2 regions of the Selenomonas sp. AB3002 genome follow, and region 2 is predicted to be linked to the other one. Evidence: riboswitches for the same ligand, from Rfam matches in the RefSeq annotation. Region 2 holds a riboswitch; the other holds the start of a gene.
The links. Region 2 has a riboswitch for cobalamin ahead of P159_RS0101625 (methylmalonyl-CoA mutase family protein). Riboswitches for the same ligand answer to the same signal wherever they lie in the genome.
Positions count from the first base shown of each region.

Region 1: linked by a shared signal. The riboswitch ahead of nikB (nickel ABC transporter permease) and the one ahead of P159_RS0101625 (methylmalonyl-CoA mutase family protein) in region 2 are both predicted to bind cobalamin.

Region 1 is NZ_JNIO01000008.1:1,285,892-1,290,560, forward strand. Features, by position in the region: gene P159_RS0114140 (ABC transporter substrate-binding protein) at 1-196, opposite strand, end outside; gene nikC (nickel transporter permease) at 252-1,067, opposite strand; gene nikB (nickel ABC transporter permease) at 1,067-2,002, opposite strand; cobalamin riboswitch at 2,108-2,312, opposite strand; gene P159_RS0114155 (MATE family efflux transporter) at 2,372-3,709, opposite strand; gene P159_RS0114160 (heavy metal translocating P-type ATPase) at 3,819-4,669, opposite strand, start outside.
Region 2 is NZ_JNIO01000002.1:274,636-279,304, reverse strand. Features, by position in the region: gene P159_RS0101635 (hypothetical protein) at 1-415, opposite strand, end outside; gene P159_RS0101630 (FAD-dependent oxidoreductase) at 449-1,984, opposite strand; cobalamin riboswitch at 2,169-2,517, shown strand; gene P159_RS0101625 (methylmalonyl-CoA mutase family protein) at 2,688-4,669, shown strand, end outside.

The DNA of each region.
Region 1 (4,669 bases), on a different contig from region 2:
CACCCAGGCCGTAGCGCATGACCACCCAGCCAAAGTAATTCTGGGTAGGCTCAAGAGTGTCGGCGAAGTTGGTGACACCCACCTTCAGCACACCCTGCTGGGCGCTCCCCCCTTTGTCTGCCCCGCAGCCGGTCAGAGCAGCCGTCAGAGCCGCACCGCACAGCCCCATAGCCACAGCTTTCCAAACTTTCTTCATGTTGAACTTCATTGCACGCATTCCCCTTTTCTAAAAAATAAGAGAGACAACATATTTATTCCTGCCGCGGGTCAAGGACATCCCTCAGGCTGTCCCCCCACAGATTGAATATCGCCACTACGCTGAAGATGGCCAGCCCCGGATAGAGCATGAGCCAGGGAGCCGACTGGATATACTGGCGCCCCTCATTCAGCATCAGCCCCCACTCCGGTGTGGGAGGCTGGGCACCGAAGCCCAGGAAGGACAGTCCCGCAATCTCCATCATCATGGTGCCGATGTCCATGGCTCCCGTGATGACCACCATGGGCAGCACATTGGGCAGCACATGGCGCCAGAGAATAGCTCCGGTGCGGGCCCCCTGGATCCTGGCTGCCTGGATGAAATCCTGATTGCGCAGGCGCAGCACCAGGCTCCTCACCAGCCGGGCGTACTTGGCCCAGCTCACCACCAGCAGGGCCAGGATGGTATTCACCACGCTGCCCCCCAGGATGCCTGCGATGGCAATGGCCAGCACGATGCCCGGGAAAGCCAGCATCATATCCGCCAGGCGCATGAGGATGGTTTCCAGCCAGCCCCCGAAGAACCCAGCCAGCACTCCCACCAGCGTGCCCACAGCGGCAATCAGCGCCACCAGGCACAGGGCCATGAAGAGAGAAACCTGGGTGCCGCAGAGAATGCGGGAGAAAATATCCCGGCCCAATTTATCCGTGCCCAGGATATGCTCTGCCGACGGCGTCTGCAGCACCAGTTTCATGTTTCCCTCCATGGGGTCCTGGGGAGCAAGGTAAGGGGCAAAGATGGCCAGCAGCACCACAAATACCACCAGAGCTGTATAGAAGGCGAAAAGCCTGTTCTCACGAAAAACCGCCATCAGTTCCCCTCCTTTTTCAGCCGCGGGTCAAGATAAGCATAAGAAAGATCCACCAGCGCGTTGATGCCCATGTAAACTATGGAAATCCAGAGCACGAAGCCCTCAATGAGAGGATAGTCCCGCATGGAGATGGCCCGCACCGCCATATTGCCGATGCCAGGCCAGGAGAACACCATTTCGATGACCGCCACGCCCCCCAGGAGCCAGCCAATGGACATGCCCAGCAGGGTGATGAGGGGCAGGATGGCATTGGGCAAGACGTGCTTCCACAGGATAGCCTGCTCCGAAAGCCCCCTGGCCCTTGCCCCCACCACATAATCCTGCTGCAGTTCCTCCAGGAACACAGTGCGCACCTGGCGGATATACTTGGAGGACATATAGAGGGCCAGGGTCAGGGAAGGCAGCACGATGCCCTCCAATGTCACAGCCGACTTGGCAATAGGGAACCAGCCCAGCTTCAGGCCGAAGACATAGAGGAAGAGCAGGCCTATCCAGAAGGAAGGCATGGACACCCCGATAAAGGAAATGCCCCGCACCAGATGATCCTGCCAGCCGTTCCTGTGAATCGCAGACCATATCCCCAGCGGCAGGGAAATCAGCAGCACGAAGACGATGGTCACAGCCGCCAAAGTAAGCGTCCCTGCAAAGCCCTCCAGCAGCTTTTCTGTAACCGGTTTCTTGGCAGAGTAGGATATGCCCATATCACCCTGCAGCACGCCTCCTGCCCAGTTCACATACTGCACCAGGAAGGGCTTGTCCAGTCCCAGCTCCGCCCTGGTCTTGTCCAGGGTTTCCTGTGACACGATAGTGTCCCCCGCCTCCAGCAGCATGGCCGCCGGGTCCCCGGGGGCCAGATAGGTCAAGCAAAAGGTCAGGAAGCTGACACCTATGAGGGTAATCAGCATCTGCGACATCTTGCCCAAAAGTTTTTGCAAAGTTTCTCATCTCCCCATAAACATAAAAAACCTGCCCGCAAAAATGCAGACAGGTCCACCATATACTTCTCCAGCAAAATCCCCATCCCCATCGCTCGCGGGTCAAACGGTGATTGTCAATCAGGCAGTTCTCCTGGCTCCAGGTCATCACTTCCTTGCGCCTTCCCAGAAAGACTTTGCTCTTTCCAGTGACATCAATGCAATGAAGCTCGCTGTTACAGTGGCGGGACCGCGCCGGCTTTTACCGGCTTCTCTATTAAGTCATAGGAACTATGCTATTCCTTTCGACACCCAATCCAATCTCAATATAGAATTGTTTTCAATGAAAATTACAACAGGCAAAATTTTACCACTACCTACCCCAGCCTGTCAAGTTTCGCAGGCAGGCTGGGGACGCCCCTGCCACAGGCGCCACAGCAGGAAGGAGGCACAGGCAGCCCTGATGGACTGGTCGATGGCCAGAGCCAGCCAGGCACCAGGCAGGCCCATATCCAGCACCTGCAGGAAGAAAGCCGTGATCAGGGGACGCAGGAAGGCGATGCTCACAAAGGAATAGGCTGCCACCTGGCTGGTCCTGCCGCTGCCCCGGAGCACGCCGGCGCACACCAGGGCATGGGCCTCCGGAAAGCTCACCGCCGCCACGAAAATCATGACCAGGCTCCCTAAGGGCAGCAATCCCACTTCATGGGAGTAGAGGCTGAAGATTTCTTCCCGCAAGCTGAAGGTCAGCACAAAAGAAACAAGGGAAAAAATCAAGCTCCACTTGAGCCCGGCCCGCAGCTGCCGCTGCCAGTAAGCCCAGTCGCCTGCCCCGTGAGCGTGGCCTGCCATGACCATATTGGCCTTGCCCAGTCCCCCGGCAAAGCAGTAATAGAAATCGCAGAAATTCATGCAGATGGCATGGACGGCATAAGCTGCCGTGCCCAGCTCCGCCACCATGCGGGTGTAGAGCACCATGCCGATGCGCTCGAACCCCTGCTCGCTGAAGACTCCGGCAAAGACTGGCAAGAATTCCCGGAAATATGACCTGTCAGGCCAAAAAGCCCGCCAGTCCCCCGGCATAGCGCTGCCCCCCAGCTGGCGGGCAGAAACTGCCAGAGTCCAGCTGGTGCCAATGACCGTACCCACAGCAGCCCCCGTCACCCCCAGCGCAGGAAAGGGGCCCAGGCCAAAGATGAACAGAGCATTGCCCACGACATTCACCAGATTGCCCTGAAGGTTGGCGCTCATCACCTCTTTGGTGTGGCCATAGCCCAGCTGCACTGCCTGCAGGACAGTGGCCAGAGTGGTTAGGAATACCCCCAGCAGAGCGATGTCCCCATAGGACAGAGCCGCTGCCAGATACTCTTCCTGCGCCCCCATCCAGCAGAGAATGCGCTCCAGCTGCCAGAAGAACAAGACATGCAATATGCCCATGAAAATAACAGCACAAAAAAGTGTCCGTGCAAGCAGCACGGGCACTTCCTGTGTATTATCCTCACCGAACTTCCTGGCAGTGAGCAGCGTCAGAACCGCCGCTATGGAGCGAACCACACAAAGCAGCATCATCCTGGGCTGGGTAAAGATACTCACCGCCGCAATAGCCGCCGTTCCCAGCATGCCTGCCATGATGATATCCACAGAACTCAGCAGCACCATAAACAGGCCCTCCAGGGCAGCAGGCATTGCTATATTCAGATAATGTCTGTCCTCGTCCGGTATGCGCATGCTGAAACTCCTTATCACCTAATAATCAATATCAATTAGATGATAACAAGCTGCCTCTGCCTGCGCAAGCCCCCCCGGGGGATATAGACAGCCTCATTCGTCAAACTGCTCAGCGACGCCTCCTGGCAAACAACGGCGCATTGGGCCGCAGGATGCGGCAGCTGTTCAGCACCACAGCCAGAGTGGCCGTATTGTGGATCACCGCTGCCCACAGAGGATTGATGCGCCCCAAAGCTCCCAACAGCATGGCGGAGGAATTCACCAGGATTGTCGCCATGAAGTTCTGGTGCACCAGATCCATGGTGCGCTTGCCCAGCTGCAGGGCCTCCATAAGGCGGTTGGGGTCCTCGGAGTGGATGGTCACTGCAGAGGACTCGGCGGCAATATCCGTCTGCCGCCCGCCCAGGGAAACGCCCACATCTGCAAAGGCCAGGGCCGGAGCATCGTTGATGCCGTCCCCCACCATCATCACCGTGCCACGCTGCTTGAGCTTGTTCACATAAGTGCTCTTGTCCTCAGGCAGGATTTCCGCATGGTAAGAGTCGATATCCATGGCATTTGCCACCTCAGCTGCCACCGCCTTGGAATCGCCGGTGAGCATGACTATCTCGTCAATGCCATAGCGGCGCATGCGGTTCAGGGTCTTCTTCATATTGGGACGCACAGGGTCCTCGATGCCGATGACGCCGATAAGCTCCTGGTCACGGGCCACATAAAGGAGGTTCTTGCCCTTGAGGCCTGCATCAAGGTTCTCATTATCCTTGACGCCATTTTCGTTCAAGAACTTCAGGCTGCCCACGCGGATAGTGCCGCCCTTGCAGCCCTCGAAGTCCGGCACCTCTGCCAGCATGCCCCGGGCCACCACGGTCTCGGATTTCTTATGCTGGGGCACCTGCCATTCCTGTGCCTTCACATACTTCTGGATGGCCACTGCCAGGGGATGGACGGAATGCTGCTCGG
Region 2 (4,669 bases):
CACGCGCTTCTGAGTCCTTCGTTCCCTGAATGGTCAGCATGATTGCATACTGTTGGTTGTTCTCCAGTTCATCTGCCCAGGCAGTGACACCGTCCGTCTGCTTCAGCAAGGCCTTTTCATCTGTTTCCCCGGCCACATCATTGACTACGACAATCAGGGGGTAAGTCTTGGCAGAATCATACCAGCGCGGCAGGCAAAGCTGATAGGGAATTTTTCCTTCTGTACTTACAAAACGCTGGGAAGCAGGCAGCTTATCCTCGGACGAATCCTGACCGGGAGCTACTTTCACCCCCGTATGGGTCTCAAGGGCTTCCTGAGTAGCAGGACGGAACTCCGCATGTGCCATGGCGCCAAAGCCAACATTGAAACCAAAGGCAGCAATAGCAACAGCCGTCAGGATCTTTTTCTTTTCCATGATGATGACCTCCTTAGTCTTGTGGTCGGTTATTTATTTACTTACATAACTGCGCATTTCTTCCGGCATCTCTTCCCATTTGATTTCGTTTACCGGAGTTCCCTTGGATATTCCCCAGGCTGCAGCGATGCCCGCTGCCTCACCCATGCTCATGCAGGTGGGCTGGATGCGGAAGGAAGCCTGGGCGGCGAAGCTGCCGCTGGCGCAGCGTCCCACTACCAGCAGGTTGGAAATCTCGTTGGTCACCAAGGCCCGGTAGGGGATTTCGTAATACTGTCCTTTTTTCAGCTTTTCAAAGAGCTCCAGCTTCACATCATGGATGTCGATGGGGTATGCAGTGCAGCAGACAGCATCGGGGAAATGATGTGCTTTCAGATAATCTTCGGCATCCATATAATATTTCCCGCGGATCCGCCATGATTCCCGCACGCCCACCATGCTTGCTTCGCGGCTGATATATGCTTTCTCAAAGCCAGGAATATTCTTGATGAAGAATCCTGCCAGACGGCGCATCATTTTCCGGCCGAAGGTCACAGCCTTGCTGTAGGACACAGCATCCGTGGAGCTGAAGCCCAGCGGCGGCATCTCCGGGCAGTTCATGGACATTACGGTGGGTTTGCCTGGAATGGTGAAGGCTTGTATGTACAGGATATCATCTTCGGTCAACTCACCGTGGGTGACACCGTCATTGAAGAATTGCTCATTCTTTTTCCACTTCGCGAACTCGAAGAAGGGCGGTCTCTTCTCCTTCAGAGCTTCCTCCACAATCTTGACGAAAAGCCCACGGGTATAATCATCTTTCAGATTCTTCGTGAAGAAATGGAAGACCTTGCCTACATCAATGCCGCCCATTTCAAAACGCAGGCTCATGGGCTGGTTGTGCCCCGTCTTTTCTGAGCCTTTTTCCACTGGAACGCCGGCAAACCGGGAAAGCAATGCGTCTCCCGTGCCATCGATGAACACCTTGGCGTTTATCCTTGCCAATCCCTCCATGGTTTGGAGAATACAGGAGACAATCCTGCCCTCATTGGTCACCGCTCCCACCAGGGAAGCGTTGTAAAGTATATTTACGCCGGCCTCTTCGCACATTTCATCGTAGACGTAGGCAAGATATTCTGGCACATATTGTGATCTGCCGCCTCCATAATATGTATCGGTAGTTATGCCAAGGGAGGGCGAGGACCCCTGTTTTTCCATGCGCTTGTTCAGGTCCGTGATGTAGGGAGTATCACTGCCTTCGACAAAAGTAGGCATGCAGGGGAAAACGCACCCTTGGGTCGCCAGACCTCCGAGGGAAATGCCGCGCTCCACAAGGACAACCTTCGCTCCCTTCCGTGCAGCGCTGACAGCAGCCGCCGTACCAGCCGCACCGCCGCCAACCACGCAGACATCCGCATTGAAGAGTACGGGAAGCTCCGCGTTGTTGAAATCCATCGCATTTATCATGGAAGAAGCAGCTTCCACTCTTGCGGCATCATCTTTGAGGCCGAGCACTGTCCCAGCTGCGGCCAGGCCCATCATCTTCATAAAACTGCGCCTGGATATAGGGATTGCAAATGATTTATCCATAAACACACCTCCATCATATCGCACTCATGCAGAGGTTCTATTCTATCAGCATGCCTGTTTTTCCTGCTTTTCCTCATGTATATCATGCAGCCGGGCCGGGAAAAGGCAAGAGGAAAGGGACTTCAGAAATGGAGCAGGGAATATTGACAAAAATTATAAATGATAATAATATTTAAATAGCAACTTAATATGGCTGGGAACAGGTGTACTTAGGTACTTAATAGGGAATCCGGTGTGGGGCGTGTTGATTAATTCGCTCAGCCCATCTTCACGGGTCTTGACTGTCCCTGCTTCGTTGACAAATCCTCGACATAGCGCCGCTATGCCTCCGGTTTGTCGCCTTGCAATGGACAGCCAATCCCCGCAAATCTGGGCAAAGCTCATTTAATCAACACGCCCTAAGCCGGAGCGGTCCCGCCACTGTAGGGTGGAGTCCTGCACATGAGGTCACTGGGGTAGATATGCTTACCTTGGGAAGGCGTGCAGGGCCATGAAGCCGAGCCAGGAGAACTGCCTGTTCTGTCATCACCGTATAAGAGAGCCGAAGCATCGTGCCTGGTTCCCTTATGTGCCTGCGAGCGATGGGTAGGGGATTGGGCTTAGGGCTTTTTTGCTGTGGCCATTTTTAGGCAATCCGTCTGCGCGCTTGCAGGTGGGTTGCCTTTTCTGTTGGGTTTCACAAATCACACAAGGAGGCTGCAGTATGAGCAACGAGCTGGAAAAAAGCGGCGAGCTCGACCTTCAGGCTATCCTGAAAAAGGCCGAGCAGCAGACGGACTTTCCCGATGTGCCACTGGATGAATTCACTCCTCCCACCTATGAGGAGTGGAAGGAGGCCTGCATCACTCTCTTGAAGGGGGCACCCTTTGAGAAGAAAATGTATACCAAGACCTATGAGGGCATTACCTTCGACCCCATGTACTTCCGCAAGGATACGGAGGATATCCTGCCCAAGGGGGAGTTCCCCGGCATGGGGGATTACCTCAGGGGGGCACAGCCCAGCGGCTATGTTGGGAGGCCCTGGGGCATTGCCCAGTCCTGCGATGAGACCAGCCCCAAGGAAAACAATGAGCTGCTGCGCCATGAGCAGGAGAAGGGTTCCACGGTCTACAATATCCGCCTGGACAAGGCCACCCTGGCTGCCAGGGATGTGAGAAAGGCGGAGACCCCCGGTGATGAGGGCGTGTCCCTGACCACCCTTGATGATGTGCATACCCTGCTGGAGGGGCTGAAGCTGGACAAGTACCCCCTCTATATCTACGCCGGGGCCACGGCTCTGCCCATGCTGGCTCTGGCAGTGGGGGCCTTGAAGTCCTCCGGCACGGACCTGAAGCAGCTCAAGGGATTTGTGGGAGCAAATCCCCTGGGGGCTTTGGTTGAAGAAGGGGAACTGCCTGCTTCTTTGGACAAGCTCTATGATGAGATGGCGGAAGCCGCCAAGTGGGCTAAGGAAAACGCTCCGGGCCTGGCCACGGTCTTTGTCCGCAGTGATGTATTCAGCCGGGGCGGTGCCAATGATGTGCAGGAGGCTGCCTATGCCCTTGCCATGGCGGTGGCTTATCTGCGGGCGCTGATGGACAGAGGGCTGACTATCGACGAGGCGGCGAAGCAGATTGTCTTCGGCTTCTCCATGGGGGCCAATTTCTTCCTGCAGATTGCCAAGCTCAGGGCCCTGCGTCCCCTCTGGGCGCAGATTGTTGAAGCCTTCGGCGGCAGCCAGGAGGCAAGGCGCATGCACATCCATGCCAAGCCCGCCCTGTTCTTCAAGACCGTCTATGACCCTTACGTCAATATGCTCCGCAATACCACGGAAATTTTCTCAGGGGTAGTGGGGGGCATTGATTCCTTCGAGAGCAGTCCCTTTGACGAGCCCATCCGCAAGGGGGATGAGTTCTCCCGCCGCATTGCCCGCAATGTGCAGATCATCCTGCAGGAGGAATTCGGCCTCTTGCAGCCCATTGACCCAGCTGGCGGTTCCTGGGCGGTGGAGACTCTTACCAAGCAGATGAAAGAAAAAATCTGGGAGGAGTTCCAGAAGATAGAGGCCAAGGGCGGTATCCTGAAGGCTCTGCAGGAGGGCTATCCCCAGGATGAGATTGCCAGCGTCCTGAGCGCCCGTTTCAAGGCAGCCGAGACCCGCAAGGACCGTATCGTAGGCAACAATATGTATCCCAACATGACGGAGACTTTGCTTGATCCGCGTCCCGAAGATGTGGAGGAAATCAAGCAGCAGCGCAAGGCTGAGGTGGAAAGCTATCTGGCCGATATTGACGAGCAGTTCAAAGAAGAAAAGCTGGCTGAACTTTCCTCTGCCAAGGCTGGAGTGACGGAAGCTGCCGTAGCTGCTGCCTGCGCTGGCGCCACCATTGAGGAACTGGCAGAAGCCCTCCATGGGGGGAACAAGGGTGAGGAACAGGTGAAAGCCATCGAGCCCCACCGCTGGAGCGAGCGCTTTGAGGCCTTGAGGAAGCTTACAGAGGGGTTCAAGGCTGAGCATGATGATAATGTGAAGATTTTCCTGGCCAATATGGGCCCCATCCCCCAGCACAAGGCCAGGGCTGATTTCACCACGGGCTTCCTGCAGGTGGGTGCCTTTGAGGTGCTTGGCAACAATGGCTTCCAGACTGTGGAGGAAGCAGCCCTGGCTGCCAAGGAGTCCGGGGCAGATGCCGTGGTCATCTGCTC